One region of the Sporosarcina sp. FSL W7-1283 genome, then DNA from elsewhere that is predicted to be linked to it. Evidence: predicted binding sites of a transcription regulator. Region 1 holds the regulator's gene; each other region holds the start of a gene.
What was found. Region 1 encodes CtsR, which represses protease genes until heat stress. Its sites were predicted from a motif close to ATGGTCAATAAAGGTCAAACA; they were not measured.
Positions count from the first base shown of each region.

Region 1 (4,545 bases):
GAAGTTTCTCCAGTAATGACATCATCAAATCCCCCTTTGTTTTCTCTAATCAAAAAAAGCCTTCAAGTAAATAGAAGGCTTTGTAATCGCAATGACCAGTTCCCTCTCATCTTTCAGTGTGCCATTTCGGCATACTGCTGGAAGTAGCACCTTGCCCATCGGCTGGTTGCTGAAGCGTCTTTGGGCCAGTCCCTCTGCTTCTCTTGATAAGATATGATTCTTATTAAATTATTTCGATAATTCTAACCATATCATAGCGGCTTTGTAGGTAATCGTCAAGTGAATGTTTGATGAAGTTCTTGAAGACCGGAGTGCGCATAGAGAAATTTACTGAAACATGGTAAAATTAAAGGAGTAACTTGAAAAGGTGAGGAATCATGCAGTTTTTTAAATACTCCATTCCGATAGCGGCACTTGTCGGCACGCTTGCCTGGATTATGTTGGAGAATAATTATGAAGAAGTACCGTGGGATTCGCGTGTTTGGATTACCTTTGGCGCCGCTGCATTAAGTGGTGTACTTGCTTTTTTTCTTTTCAGGAAAGAAAAAGAAGACAAAGTCGATAAAAAGAAATAGGAGCTGCCCGAGAAGTCATGTTCATCTGACTTCCCGGGTAGTTCTTTTTTTGCAGAGAAAGCATTTTGTTCATTCTAAGAAATTGCCAGCAGGGGTAGATGTGGGTCTTGTCTGTTTCTTTCTGCCTTATTGGATAAGAAAAGGGTGTCATTCCTTACATATAAGATGTTCCATAAATTATTAGTTAACTTAAATTAAAAACGAGTTGACAATTAATGAGTCAACCATTACTATTTTTATAGTAACTCAAAATAGAAAGAGGTGTCATGATGACGACAGCTTCGGAAGGACGTCCGCAAAGTAAATTCAGTACATTGTCAATTGTATATAGTGGAATGTTTGCTGCTTTAATGATGATTGGGGCTAATATCACTTCTTTCATACCATTTTTAGTAGTCGGGGGAGTACCTATTACATTGCAGACATTTTTCGCTGTTTTGTCAGGATTGTTATTGGGTAGCCGTCTTGGTGCATTGTCGATGACTGTCTATATGATGGTCGGCCTTGCAGGGGCTCCTGTATTTGCTAAGTTTCAAGGTGGATTTGGCCAAATCTTAAGCCCGACATTTGGTTTTATCGTTACTTTCATCTTGATTGCTTATGTAGCAGGTAAAATCGTGGAGCGTAAGAATACACTGCCATCTTATATTATTGCATCACTTGTTGCGACAGCAATCAACTATTTATTGGGTACGAACTGGATGTATGTCGCCTATAAAGTTTGGGCTGCGGCGCCAGAGGTGTTTACGTACAAAATTGCATGGCTTTGGATGATTCCTCCATTACCGAAGGATATTGTGCTAGCCGTACTGGCGGGAATATTCGCATTTAGAATTTCAAAACATTTGAAAGTGAGGCATTCATTTTGACGAACTATCAAAGGCTGGCTGACCAAGTTTTGAAAGGTCACGTATTAACAAATGAGGAAGCGCTTTCAATATTAAATAGTCCGGATGAAGATTTGCTGTTGCTGCTTCATGCGACGTACTCGATCCGATCCCATTACTATGGAAACAAAGTAAAACTTAATATGATCATCAATACGAAGTCGGGGTTGTGCCCGGAAAACTGTGGCTACTGTGCCCAGTCGATTGTGTCAAAAGCACCGGTTGAAAAGTATGCAATGATGAAATCAGAAGAAATATTACAAGGTGCAGAGCGAGCTGCTGCAAATAAAGCGGGCACTTATTGTATCGTGGCAAGTGGACGAGGACCTCGGGCTAGTGAGCTTGAAATCGTTATTGATTCCGTCAAGAAAATTAAAGAGAAACATAAAGGAATGACCGTTTGTGCATGTTTAGGCATTCTGAAGCCAGAACAAGCCGCACGCTTGAAAGAAGCAGGTGTAGACCGATACAATCACAACTTGAACACCTCTGCCGAACACCATGAAAGCATCACTACATCGCACACATACGATGATCGTGTAAACACAGTAGGACATGTAAAGGAAGCGGGAATATCTCCTTGCTCTGGCGTAATAGTCGGAATGCGTGAAACAAAAGAGGATGTCATTTCCATGGCACACAGCCTGCGGATACTCGATGCAGACTCCATTCCAGTCAACTTCCTGCACGCCGTGGATGGGACGCCGCTAGAAGGGACCTCTGAACTGGATCCGCGCTATTGCTTGAAGGTACTTAGCCTATTTCGTTTCATCAATCCAACAAAAGAAATACGAATTTCGGGTGGACGCGAAGTGAACCTTCGCAGCCTTCAACCACTTGGCTTATATGCTGCAAACTCTATCTTCATCGGTGACTATTTGACAACATCGGGTCAGGAAAACGACAAAGACCAACAAATGTTAGAAGATATGGGCTTTGAAGTGGACTTGGAACCATTGAAGAAAGAACCTATGACTATATAAGAGAGATCTAACCGCGCAGACAGCTTGCGTGGTTTTTTTCGTTCAATGAAAAACATGAAAAGATCTTGAATAATCCTCCATGTAGAGAGACAGCCTAACGCAAGACATGCAAAAAAATCAAACATACATATTAAAACAAATCAATTGCATCTCACGCATTTTCTGCGATACAATCAAGTCAAAGATAGTCAAAGTCAACTAAGAGAACGAGCAGAAACGAGGTGACGAGATGCGGAACATTTCTGACATTATTGAAGGGTATTTGAAGTCCATTATCGAAAAGGAAGACAGTGCCTCTGTTGAAATCAAACGGAATGAAGTCGCCGAGAAATTCCAATGTGTTCCTTCGCAGATCAACTACGTAATCAAAACTCGCTTCACAGTCGAGAGAGGCTACGCAGTAGAGTCAAAACGCGGAGGCGGTGGATACATTCGGATTTATCGGGTGCAGACGAATTCACGGAAGGACTTGCTCGAGCAAGCGCTGGGAAGTTTGGAAGCGGGAGCATCCTCTACGATGGCTGAAGATGTAATTATTCGTTTGATTGAAGAAGAAGTGATTACAGAGCGTGAAGCCAAACTTATGTTAGCTGCGGTAGGTCGAGCCACACTGCGCTATATGCTTCCTGAACGAGATGCATTGCGTTCGCGAATACTCCGCGCCATGTTAGTCACATTGATTTATGAAGAAGTAGAATGAGGTGATGATAAATGCTTTGTGAAAACTGCAAAGAACGTCCGGCCACTGTGGTTTTTAAACAAGAGACAATGAATGGCACGACAGAGCGGCATTTATGTGATAAATGTGCGTTTTACTCCCAGACATTTTCATTCAGCCCTGATCAAGAGCCGTTGTCCATTCAACAATTTCTGGCACATTGGCTTGGAGGTTCAGAATTATTACAAGGTCAAAAGTCGAATGAGACTTTGCCTGATGGCCCCAAATGTCCGAGTTGCGGACTGACTTTTCATAGGTTTTTAGACATTGGGAAATTTGGATGTGCGACGTGCTACGATACTTTCCGCGAGCAGCTGCCACGAGTGTTTGCTAAATTGCATAACGGCAATACAAATCATGGTGGTAAGGTACCAGTCTCCTTCAATGAACGGTTTGCTTTGAAAAAACAATTAGAGGACATCCGCACAAAAATGAAGGAAGCGGTAGAAGCTGAGCGTTTTGAAGAAGCTGCCGTATTACGAGATGAAGCCAATACAGTAAAAAAGCAATTGGCCGATGGAGGTGACGATCAACATGTCATTTGAAAAATTCATCAAACAAGAGCTGACAGGCTGGATGGTGGCAAAGGGAGAACATTCGGATATCGTCCTATCTACAAGAATCAGATTAGCACGCAACCTGCAAAGTTACCTATTCCCTATTTGTGCTTCTGAAGAAGACGCTAAACGTGTCAATGAAGCAGTTGACCAAGCGGTGGCTACTATGGAAGAGCATCATTTTGCGGGCACGTCGATGTCAGACCTATCACCTCTTGAGAGACAAATATTAGTTGAGAAACATTTGGTAAGCCCACAGTTAATCGACCCAGATAAATACGGTTCGGTCCTGCTTTCAGAAGATGAAACAATCAGTATTATGGTGAATGAAGAAGACCATATACGTATCCAATGTATTTATCCTGGCTTTCAAATCGATACTGCCTATGAGCAGGCGAATCAAGTAGACAGCGAGATAGAACGAAACTTGGATTATGCTTTTGATGAGACGTTTGGCTATTTGACTAGTTGTCCATCCAACACAGGAACCGGTATGCGGGCATCTGTCATGATGCATTTACCGGCTCTCACCATCACCAAGCAAATTGAACGGATTATTCCTGCAATATCACGTCTTGGGATGGTGGTGCGCGGTAGCTACGGAGAAGGCAGTGAAGCCCTTGGAAATATTTATCAGATATCCAATCAAACAACACTTGGCAAGTCTGAAGAAGAAATATTGAAGGATCTGGACAATATATCAAAGCGTTTGATTGCACACGAGAAAAAGTCCCGTGAAATATTATTAGCGAAATCACAGGTCCATTTGGAAAATCGGCTTTACCGTTCGCTTGGTACGATTACTCATGCCCGTATACTACCTTC
Region 1 is NZ_JBBOOL010000001.1:3,643,204-3,647,748, reverse strand. It holds gene MKY93_RS19145 (bifunctional homocysteine S-methyltransferase/methylenetetrahydrofolate reductase) at 1-22, opposite strand, end outside; SAM riboswitch class I at 104-213, opposite strand; gene MKY93_RS19140 (hypothetical protein) at 378-575, shown strand; gene MKY93_RS19135 (biotin transporter BioY) at 842-1,444, shown strand; gene bioB (biotin synthase BioB) at 1,441-2,445, shown strand; gene MKY93_RS19125 (CtsR family transcriptional regulator) at 2,675-3,145, shown strand; gene MKY93_RS19120 (UvrB/UvrC motif-containing protein) at 3,193-3,708, shown strand; gene MKY93_RS19115 (protein arginine kinase) at 3,698-4,545, shown strand, end outside.

Region 2 (4,545 bases), 2.6 Mb from region 1:
GGTGTAGTTAAACCAAGTTGGCGGTAATACACTTCGCTAGCCCGGTATGGACGACCTGTCGCAATCATGACATAATGCCCTTCAGAAGCCGCAAGTTGCAATGTTTCTTCAGTTTTTGGAGAAATTACTTTTTCATCAGTCAATAACGTTCCGTCTAAGTCTAATACAATTAAATGTGGTTTCAACGTATCCTCTCCTACTATAGTGATATGATTAAGTCTACTCATTATATCTTCATAGTTTATCGTTAATGGAGCAAGTAAGTCAAAAAATCAAGGGCAAGGCGAAGTTTTTGTCTTCCATCGTAATTGTTGTTATCCTAAAATAACAGTATACATTTGTCAGAAAAGAGGAATTTGAATGATCATTCGTTCGGAACAATGGCAACATATCCCTGTACTACATATCGTAGAACAATCCAAAGACCAAGAACATATTCCTACGGTCATCTTTTTTCATGGATTCATGAGCGCTAAAGAACATAACTTGCATTATGCTTACAATTTAGCGAAGCAAGGAATCCGAGTAATTTTGCCGGATGCGAAATTGCATGGAGCACGTTCAGAATCGACAGATGAATTTCAACTGCAAATGCGGTTTTGGGAAATTGTCTTAACTTCAATTAAGGAAGCAGACGTGATCCGTCAAGAGTTGAAAGCGAGAGATTTAGTAGAGGATAGTACGTCAATCGGTGTCGGTGGAACGTCTATGGGCGGCATCACGACATTCGGCTGCCTCGCGAGCTATGACTGGATAGATGCAGCTTCCGTTATGATGGGTTCTCCAGCTTTTACACGACTTGCTAAAGGACAGATCGCTTATGCGGAACGTGCTGGCAAAGAATTACCGGTTACCTCAGCGGAACGCGAGCAACTTTTTGCTGCATTGGAGCAAGTGGATTTGTCGAAAAATCCAAACAGATTGAATCGTCGTCCGATTTTCATGTGGCACGGTGAGCAGGATACACTTGTGCCGTTTGAGCTTACAAATGAATTTTATTCTGAAATTCAGCAAGACTATAAAGACCATCCGGAACGTTTAGGCTGGATGCCGGAAGAGGAATCAGGTCATGCTGTTTCGCGTCCCGGCATGCTTGCGTCAGTCGATTGGCTTGCACAGCATTTGATTGCAAGGTAGTATGTTGGTAAGATGAAGATAGCACATAACAGAGAGGAGCATTCCGATGAGCAAAGATGAAATCAAAGATTACCTGTTTGGCGCGTTGGAAAACGTCATTGACCCGGAGTTAGGCGTCGATATCGTCAACTTAGGATTAGTGTATAACGCCGAGCTGCTCGATGAAGGCCTGGCAAAAATCACGATGACATTGACTTCCATGGGCTGTCCAATGGGGCCGCAAATTGTAGCCAACATCAAACAGGAGTTAATGGAACTTCCCGAAGTAAAAGATACAGAAGTAGACATTGTCTGGAACCCGCCGTGGTCCCGTGATAATATGTCCCGTTACGCTAAGATGGCACTTGGCGTACGCTAATATGCATCCCCGAACCATACTCTTTGTGGTATGGTTTTTTTGTTCTGTTAAAATAAAAACAGACGGTGTGAGTGGAACGGGATTTACGCTCCAGACGGTACGCTTACCGGCGACTCTTCCGCGCCCCACGGAAAGCGGCTACCAGAGAGCGAAAGCCGTAACGAAGAACGGCTTTTGCGAACATAAGCGAAGCGTTGTGAGCACGTCTTTGGTTTAATCCCCCGGACCGCCATCCCTCGGACTACTCGCCCTGTAATCTTTTATTTCAGTCTATGAAAAAGAAGGAATTGCAAAATTTTGTCGAATATGAAGGATGTAGCGTTAAACAGTATCTAGTAGGGGGAATAGGGAAATGTTAGTAAAAACAGCAGATTTATGCGATGACTTCATCAACGAACTACAAGTATGCACCGTGGAATTCAACTCCTACGGCAAACACAAACGATTCTCGGGGCCGATTTCCACAGTTAAAGTCTTCGAAGACAATGTCTTGGTAAAAGAAGCACTGCAAACGATTCCTGAAGGCAATGTACTCGTTGTTGACGGAGGAGGCTCAAAGCGCTGCGCATTAATGGGGGACATGCTTGGCGAAATTGCGCAAAATCGAAAACTGGCTGGCGTTATCATCTATGGATGTGCACGTGATACGGCAGATCTCGGCACACAAGAAATCGGAGTCATGGCAATCGGCAGCATGCCAGTGAAAAGTATTAAACGAGGCGAAGGTCAAAGTGGAGAAGTCCTTCATTTCGGAAATGTCGAATGGATTCCCGGACACTATGTCTACGCAGATGAAGATGGGGTTGTCGTGGCGCCGCGGAAATTGGTGTAAAAATTATATTGGCCGTTTGCATAATGCAAACGGTTTTTTTATGGGAAATAACCACATAATAAAGTAACTCTTAACTAAGCAAATCAATTTACTTCTCGTAGAAAAGAGACTATAATTAAATTAATCAAAGATAGTCAAAGTCAAACAAACGAAAGGTGGATGTTTATGCGTATGGATGGTGTACAAGAAGACCAGCGCTCACCACTTGAGCAATTTGGTCGTAATCTTGTTGATGAAGTGAAAAATGGAAAAATGGATCCGGTCATTGGCCGGGATGAAGAAATACGAAATGTGATCCGAATTTTGTCTAGAAAAACAAAAAATAATCCTGTGCTAATCGGGGAACCAGGTGTTGGTAAAACTGCAATCGTTGAAGGGTTGGCACAGCGAATTGTCAAAGGTGACGTGCCGGAAGGTTTGAAGGACCGTAAAATCTTTGAACTGGATATGAGTGCGCTCATTGCAGGTGCCAAGTATCGGGGAGAATTTGAAGAACGTCTTAAAGGTGTCCTCAAGCAGGTGAAAGACAGCGATGGCGAAATAATCTTATTTATTGATGAAATTCATACGATTGTCGGCGCGGGGAAAACGGAGGGCGCGATGGATGCAGGGAATATGCTGAAACCGATGCTTGCTAGAGGTGAGCTGTACTGTATCGGTGCGACAACGCTTGATGAGTATCGTATGTATATCGAGAAAGATCCAGCATTAGAACGTCGTTTCCAACAAGTGATGGTGCGCGAGCCATCTGTTGAAGATACCGTTTCAATTTTGCGAGGATTGAAAGAACGTTTTGAACTGCATCACGGTGTACGGATACATGACCGTGCTTTGGTCGCTGCCGCCACGTTATCGGATCGTTATTTAACCGAGCGTTTCATGCCCGACAAAGCGATCGATTTGATTGACGAAGCTAGCGCGATGATTCGGACAGAAATCGATTCGATGCCGCAAGAATTAGATGCAGTAACTCGCCGAATCATGCAACTCGAGATTGAAGAGCAGGCTTTGCGGAAAGAAAAAGATTCCATGAGTCAATCTCGATTGGTTACGCTGCGAGAAGAGTTGCAGCAACTGAAAGATTCATCTAAAGATATGCGTGAGCAGTGGGATTCTGAAAAAACAGCACTGAAGGAAGTTCAGAGCAAGCGGGAAGAACTCGATCGCTATCGAAGAGAACTGGAAGATGCGCAAGCTCGTTTTGATTTGAATAAAGCTGCTGAATTGCAGTATGGTAAAATTCCTGAATTGGAAAAAGAATTAAAAGCGCTTGAGAGTCCATTGGAAGGAAGTCAGGACCTTCGTTTGTTGCGTGAAGAAGTGACGGAAGAAGAAATTGCTTCCATCGTAGCCCGTTGGACAGGCATTCCTGTGACGAAACTTGTGGAAGGTGAGCGGGAGAAGTTACTTCGTTTGCATGAAACATTGAAAGAACGCGTTATTGGTCAAGATAACGCGGTGCAGCTCGTGACGGAAGCTGTTTGGCGTGCACGTGCAGGAATTCAAGATCCGAATAAGCCGATTGGATCGTTCTTATTCTTAGGTCCGACTGGTGTCGGGAAAACGGAATTGGCGAAGACGCTGGCTGCCACTTTATTTGATTCTGAAGATCATTTCGTCCGGATCGACATGTCTGAATATATGGAGAAGCATAGTGTGTCACGTCTTGTTGGGGCACCTCCAGGATATATCGGCTACGAAGAAGGCGGTCAATTAACGGAGGCTGTTCGACGAAACCCGTATGCTGTCGTGCTGCTGGATGAAATCGAGAAGGCGCATCCAGATGTGGCGAACATTTTGCTGCAGATTTTGGATGACGGTCGGATAACAGACAGTCAAGGGCGGTTGGTCAACTTTACGAATACCGTTGTGATTATGACATCCAATATCGGCTCTGCTTATTTATTAGAAGGCAACTTAGAAGACGGAGATCATGCAAAAGAAGACTTGATTATGGCAGAGTTACGCCGCCATTTTAAACCCGAGTTGTTGAACCGGATGGATGACATCATTATCTTCCACTCGTTAACGGCGGACTCGTTCAAGTCGATTACCCGCAAAATGTTGGGTGATTTAGTGGAACGTTTGGCAATGCAGGATGCGACGTTAAGCTACGATGAAGACGTCGTGAACTGGATTGTGGCGGAAGGTGCAGATGCGGATTTTGGTGCACGGCCGTTGAAGCGATTTATTCAGCGTCATGTGGAAACGAAGGTCG
Region 2 is NZ_JBBOOL010000001.1:1,089,300-1,093,844, forward strand. It holds gene MKY93_RS05055 (Cof-type HAD-IIB family hydrolase) at 1-185, opposite strand, end outside; gene MKY93_RS05060 (dienelactone hydrolase family protein) at 361-1,137, shown strand; gene MKY93_RS05065 (metal-sulfur cluster assembly factor) at 1,184-1,495, shown strand; gene rraA (ribonuclease E activity regulator RraA) at 1,848-2,327, shown strand; gene MKY93_RS05075 (ATP-dependent Clp protease ATP-binding subunit) at 2,493-4,545, shown strand, end outside.
Region 2: the regulator CtsR is predicted to act here: its motif matches at 2,454-2,474, upstream of MKY93_RS05075 (ATP-dependent Clp protease ATP-binding subunit).

Region 3 (4,545 bases), 240 kb from region 1:
TTGCAATTTCATAGGTTTTTTCAACGGATTTTTATTCATTAAGTAGGAAATATACGTAGCATCCTCAGCTAAAGTTGGATGAGAGAAATTCAGTAATTTGGCTAAATTTTTGGCATCGTCAAGTGCCCTATGCGCATGATCCACTTCAATTTGATGCACTTTCAATAGTTGTTGCAATTTGCCATTTTCAAAACCATAATCTTTCCATCTAATTTGCCTGACAGAACAATACCAATTCATATCCAAAGTTTCAGGCAATAATTTGCTGACAAAACCTCTATCAAAAGTAGCGTTGTGCGCTACAATGCCATCTGCTTTTCGCAACATAGAAAGAATTTTATCCATATCAAGCACTCTTCCACGTACCATTCGATCCGTAATTCCTGTGATATTTGTGATGATTGAAGGAATAGAAAAGAACGGTTCTTGAAATTCACAGTACTCTTCCGTTACCCTGCTGATCCGATTGTTTTCAAATTCACCTAACATAACCCCTAATTCAATCACTTCACTATTATCCGAACTCATACCTGTTGTCTCCACATCGATGAACGCTATATGTTTACTCATAGGAAAACTCCTTTTAGACTATGTTGTTCTATTTGCTCATTTTCGTTAACTTGAAGTTATCCGCCAACGAAATCCTATCTACTATTATATCAGCGAGAACACAGGCAGAGAAAGTGTGATGCTTTTATGTAAAGCAATGGTGACAAAGATTTGTATCACTTGCACCTTACAGTTTTAAAAAAGTAATCACCCGCTGTAATAGCAGAATGATTACTTTAAGTACCTTTTTAACTGGTCAACTGCTTACGCATGTCAGTTGACCAGTTGTTGACGCATCTCGCCTCTTTACTGAAACAGCATTCATTACACTTTCTGTACTACAACTTCTTCTTCTACAACATCCACGTTAACTTTTTCTACATTTTCTTCTTCTAAAAGAAGGTCTGTCAATGGATCTTCAATTTTCTCTTGGATCACTCTGCGTAATGGACGGGCACCGAAACGCTTGTCGTAGCCTAATTTAACTAACGCTTGTTTTGCTTCTTGAGTGATCGTAATATCGATTTGCTTTTCCTGGATGGCGGCTTGTAAATCCATCAGCATCAAGTCCACTATTTTCAGGAGATCCTCTTCTGTTAACTCATTGAACGCAATAATCGCATCGAAACGATTAAGAAACTCTGGTTTGAAGTAATCGCCTAAAGTTTCAAGCATAGTTACGGATTCATGTTCTGTTCGGTTGAATCCTACACTTACTTTTTTCACGCCTGTACCGGCATTGCTCGTCATAATAATGACCGTATCTTTAAAGCTGACAGTGCGACCATGTGAATCGGTCAATCGGCCATCCTCCATAATTTGCAAGAACATATTTTGCACATCAGGATGTGCTTTTTCAATTTCATCGAGCAATAGAATGGAATAAGGATTTCGTCGGATTTGTTCGGTCAATTGACCAGCTTCCTCATGACCGACATACCCTGGAGGTGAGCCAATAATTTTAGACACCGCATGTTTTTCCATGTACTCACTCATGTCGAGACGAATTAACGCATCGCGCGAACCGAATAATTCTTCTGCCAAGACTTTCGTAATTTCTGTTTTACCGACACCCGTAGGACCAACAAACAGGAAGGATCCAATCGGACGGTCTTTTGATTTGAGACCAGCTCGGCTACGGCGAATCGCTTTTGCAATTTTATCGACTGCTTCTGCTTGACCGATAACTTGTTTGCCAAGGTTATCCGCAAGTCCTTTCATTTTTGCTTGTTCTGCCGCCTGTAGCTTTGTTACAGGGATTCCCGTTTTCTCTTCAATAATTAGCTCGATATCCGCGACAGAAACTTCTGCATATTTCATTTCACCATTCTGTTTTGAAGCTTCCAATTTTTCCTGCAGCTGCATCTCTTCCTGACGTAAACTCGCCGCTTTTTCATAATTCTCCTGCTCAGCCGCTCGCTCTTTTTGTTGGATCACTTCCTGAAGGCGAGTTGTAAGAGAATCCGAATTTGAGGACATCAGTGTAAGGTTTAAACGAGCACCCACTTCATCCATCAAATCAATCGCTTTATCCGGTAAAAAACGATCTTGAATATAGCGTTGCGATAAGTTCACAAAAGCATGCACTGCTTCGTCTGGATAGTGCACTTCATGAAAATCTTCGTAACGGTCCTTAATTCCGTTTAGAATTTTAATCGTATCTTCAGCGGATGGCTCCTTTACGAGAATCGGTTGGAATCGTCGCTCAAGTGCTGCATCTTTTTCAATTTGACGGTATTCTTTCAAGGTTGTAGCCCCAATGAGCTGTAAACTGCCTCGTGCCAGTGCCGGTTTTAGAATATTACCCGCATCCATCTGCGATCCTTCTGCAGTTCCTGCTCCTACGAGCAAGTGAATTTCATCCACGAACAAAATGACATCTTCTCGTGTTTCCAGCTCTTCAATTAGCTGTTTCATTCGTTCCTCAAATTGACCACGGATTCCAGTATTGGTGACGAGAGACGCAACATCCAGCACATACACTTCTTTGTTCATCAATTTCACCGGCACATCGCCCTCATAAATCTTTAAGGCAAGCCCTTCGGCAATTGCTGTTTTACCGACACCTGGTTCCCCAATCAGCACAGGATTATTTTTGTTTCTTCGGTTTAATGTTTCAATAACACGTTTTACTTCCTGATCTCTTCCGATGATAGGGTCAATTAATCCGTCCCTTGCGACATTTGATAAGTTTTTACCAAGTTGGTCCAACAAACCCGGGGTTTGATTTTCTTCTGTTTGTCTCACTTTGGTCTGTGCTTTTTTCCCGCCACTCGCTTGGAAAAAGTTATTTGCTTCAGTATTGAATGTCGGCACTTTCCCTGCTGTCAATTGACCTTGCATTTCTTGAAAGCACATATGGCAAATATGCATTTGCATCGCTTGGTGATTCACTTGGAGTCTCAAACTCATCGTTGCTTCGTTGTTTCCACAGTGTTGGCATCTCATAATTAGTTCCTCCTTATGATTTTCTTTTATATAAGACAATGGATGTTGACTTTGACTATATTTGACCTAGTTTTTATTTTATACTGACCTTCTTTGACTTTCAAGAAATTTGCTCGTTTTCATCGCTTATCAGTATTGTAGATATGCACTTATAGATTTTGTATAGACACACTAGCGACACCTTACACCCTTTTATTACTTCCCATCCTTTTCATGCTTAAATATGCCATGAAAATACCCTTTTCTTTCTTCTAATTAGAGAGAAAAGGGTACATTTCGTTTTAATTATTCTTCATTTGTTACGTTAATCAATAACAGATAAACCTTATTGTATTCAACTTCGCCCCTCTAAATTTTTGGCTGTCGCACTTTTCTCAACTTGATTCTGCTTCTTATACGTACCAAAGGCTTTGTCTACAGATGTATGCGTTACACCGAACCAGTAGTTTTCATTTTTAAAATGGTGCCAGAGATGCGCTTTCTTTATTTTCTTTCCTATTTTTGTGCGTGGTTGAATTGGCTTATGCGCGATATAATGCTTCCATTCATAATACAAAAAATAAGCCATGATCCCAGCAAGAAAAGCCATCGTCAGCTGCAGATTCGCTGTTATTGAATAAAAGATAATTGAAGCAATGATAAAATTGGGTAGACTGAACCAAACTGGTAAGAATAATAACTTCAAATTATTAGGATCTACATGATGATCGAAATGTAAGCGCTTGATCATTTTCAGTAAAAAAGGGGTTGTCGGTGTTTTCATATGAAATAGAAATCTGTGAATTAAATACTCACTTAACGCATATGCCGTCATCCCAATTATGAAAGCAATCCAAGTTCCAATTTGCAACATATTTAAAATGGTGTAGATAACGAGCGGAAAAAACAGCAAAAGCATTATCAAAATATCGGGAAAGGCAGCAAACTCTTTATAATACTTTGCATTCATTTAATTTCCCCCAAAATCATATTCTCATCCTGTTTTTTTCAGTAGAAATATGGCGATCCCACAAAGCATAACATTTTCGCATCATCGAATGTGCAAGTTCTTCTGCTTGTTGATAGTCCCCTTTTAGTGCTACCTCCATCAATTTTTTATAGTAATTTAATGAAGCTTTTCGACAAAAAGAAAGGGAGAAGTATTTCATAGCCATTTTAACATAGACAGGTTCAAAGCTATTTAGTGTTAAAGAAAAAATTGGATTTTCCGATAATCTTGCTAATTCTTTCTGCATCTTCCAATCATAGAGCGCAAACTGCTCCTTACAATCTATCAATTCATCCACTTGAGATAGTATGGAGACGACTTTTGGATGGTTTTGCATGACAGCTTTTTTGACATATTGCGGTGTCAATGCAATTCGTAATTCCAAAAAGTACAGAACGAAAGTATCTGGTATATGATCAAAATGCTGTACAATATCTATAATTGTCGTAATGTTTCCATCATGCCAATAATCATTCACAATTGCCGGTTGGCCTTTTCTTAATGTTAACCAACCTCCATAATTTAAACGTTGTAGAATCTCCCTAATTGCAGGCCGTCCC
Region 3 is NZ_JBBOOL010000001.1:3,398,768-3,403,312, forward strand. It holds gene MKY93_RS17785 (exonuclease domain-containing protein) at 1-570, opposite strand, end outside; gene MKY93_RS17790 (ATP-dependent Clp protease ATP-binding subunit) at 874-2,997, opposite strand; gene MKY93_RS17795 (sterol desaturase family protein) at 3,332-3,946, opposite strand; gene MKY93_RS17800 (GntR family transcriptional regulator) at 3,963-4,545, opposite strand, start outside.
Region 3: the regulator CtsR is predicted to act here: its motif matches at 3,046-3,066, upstream of MKY93_RS17790 (ATP-dependent Clp protease ATP-binding subunit).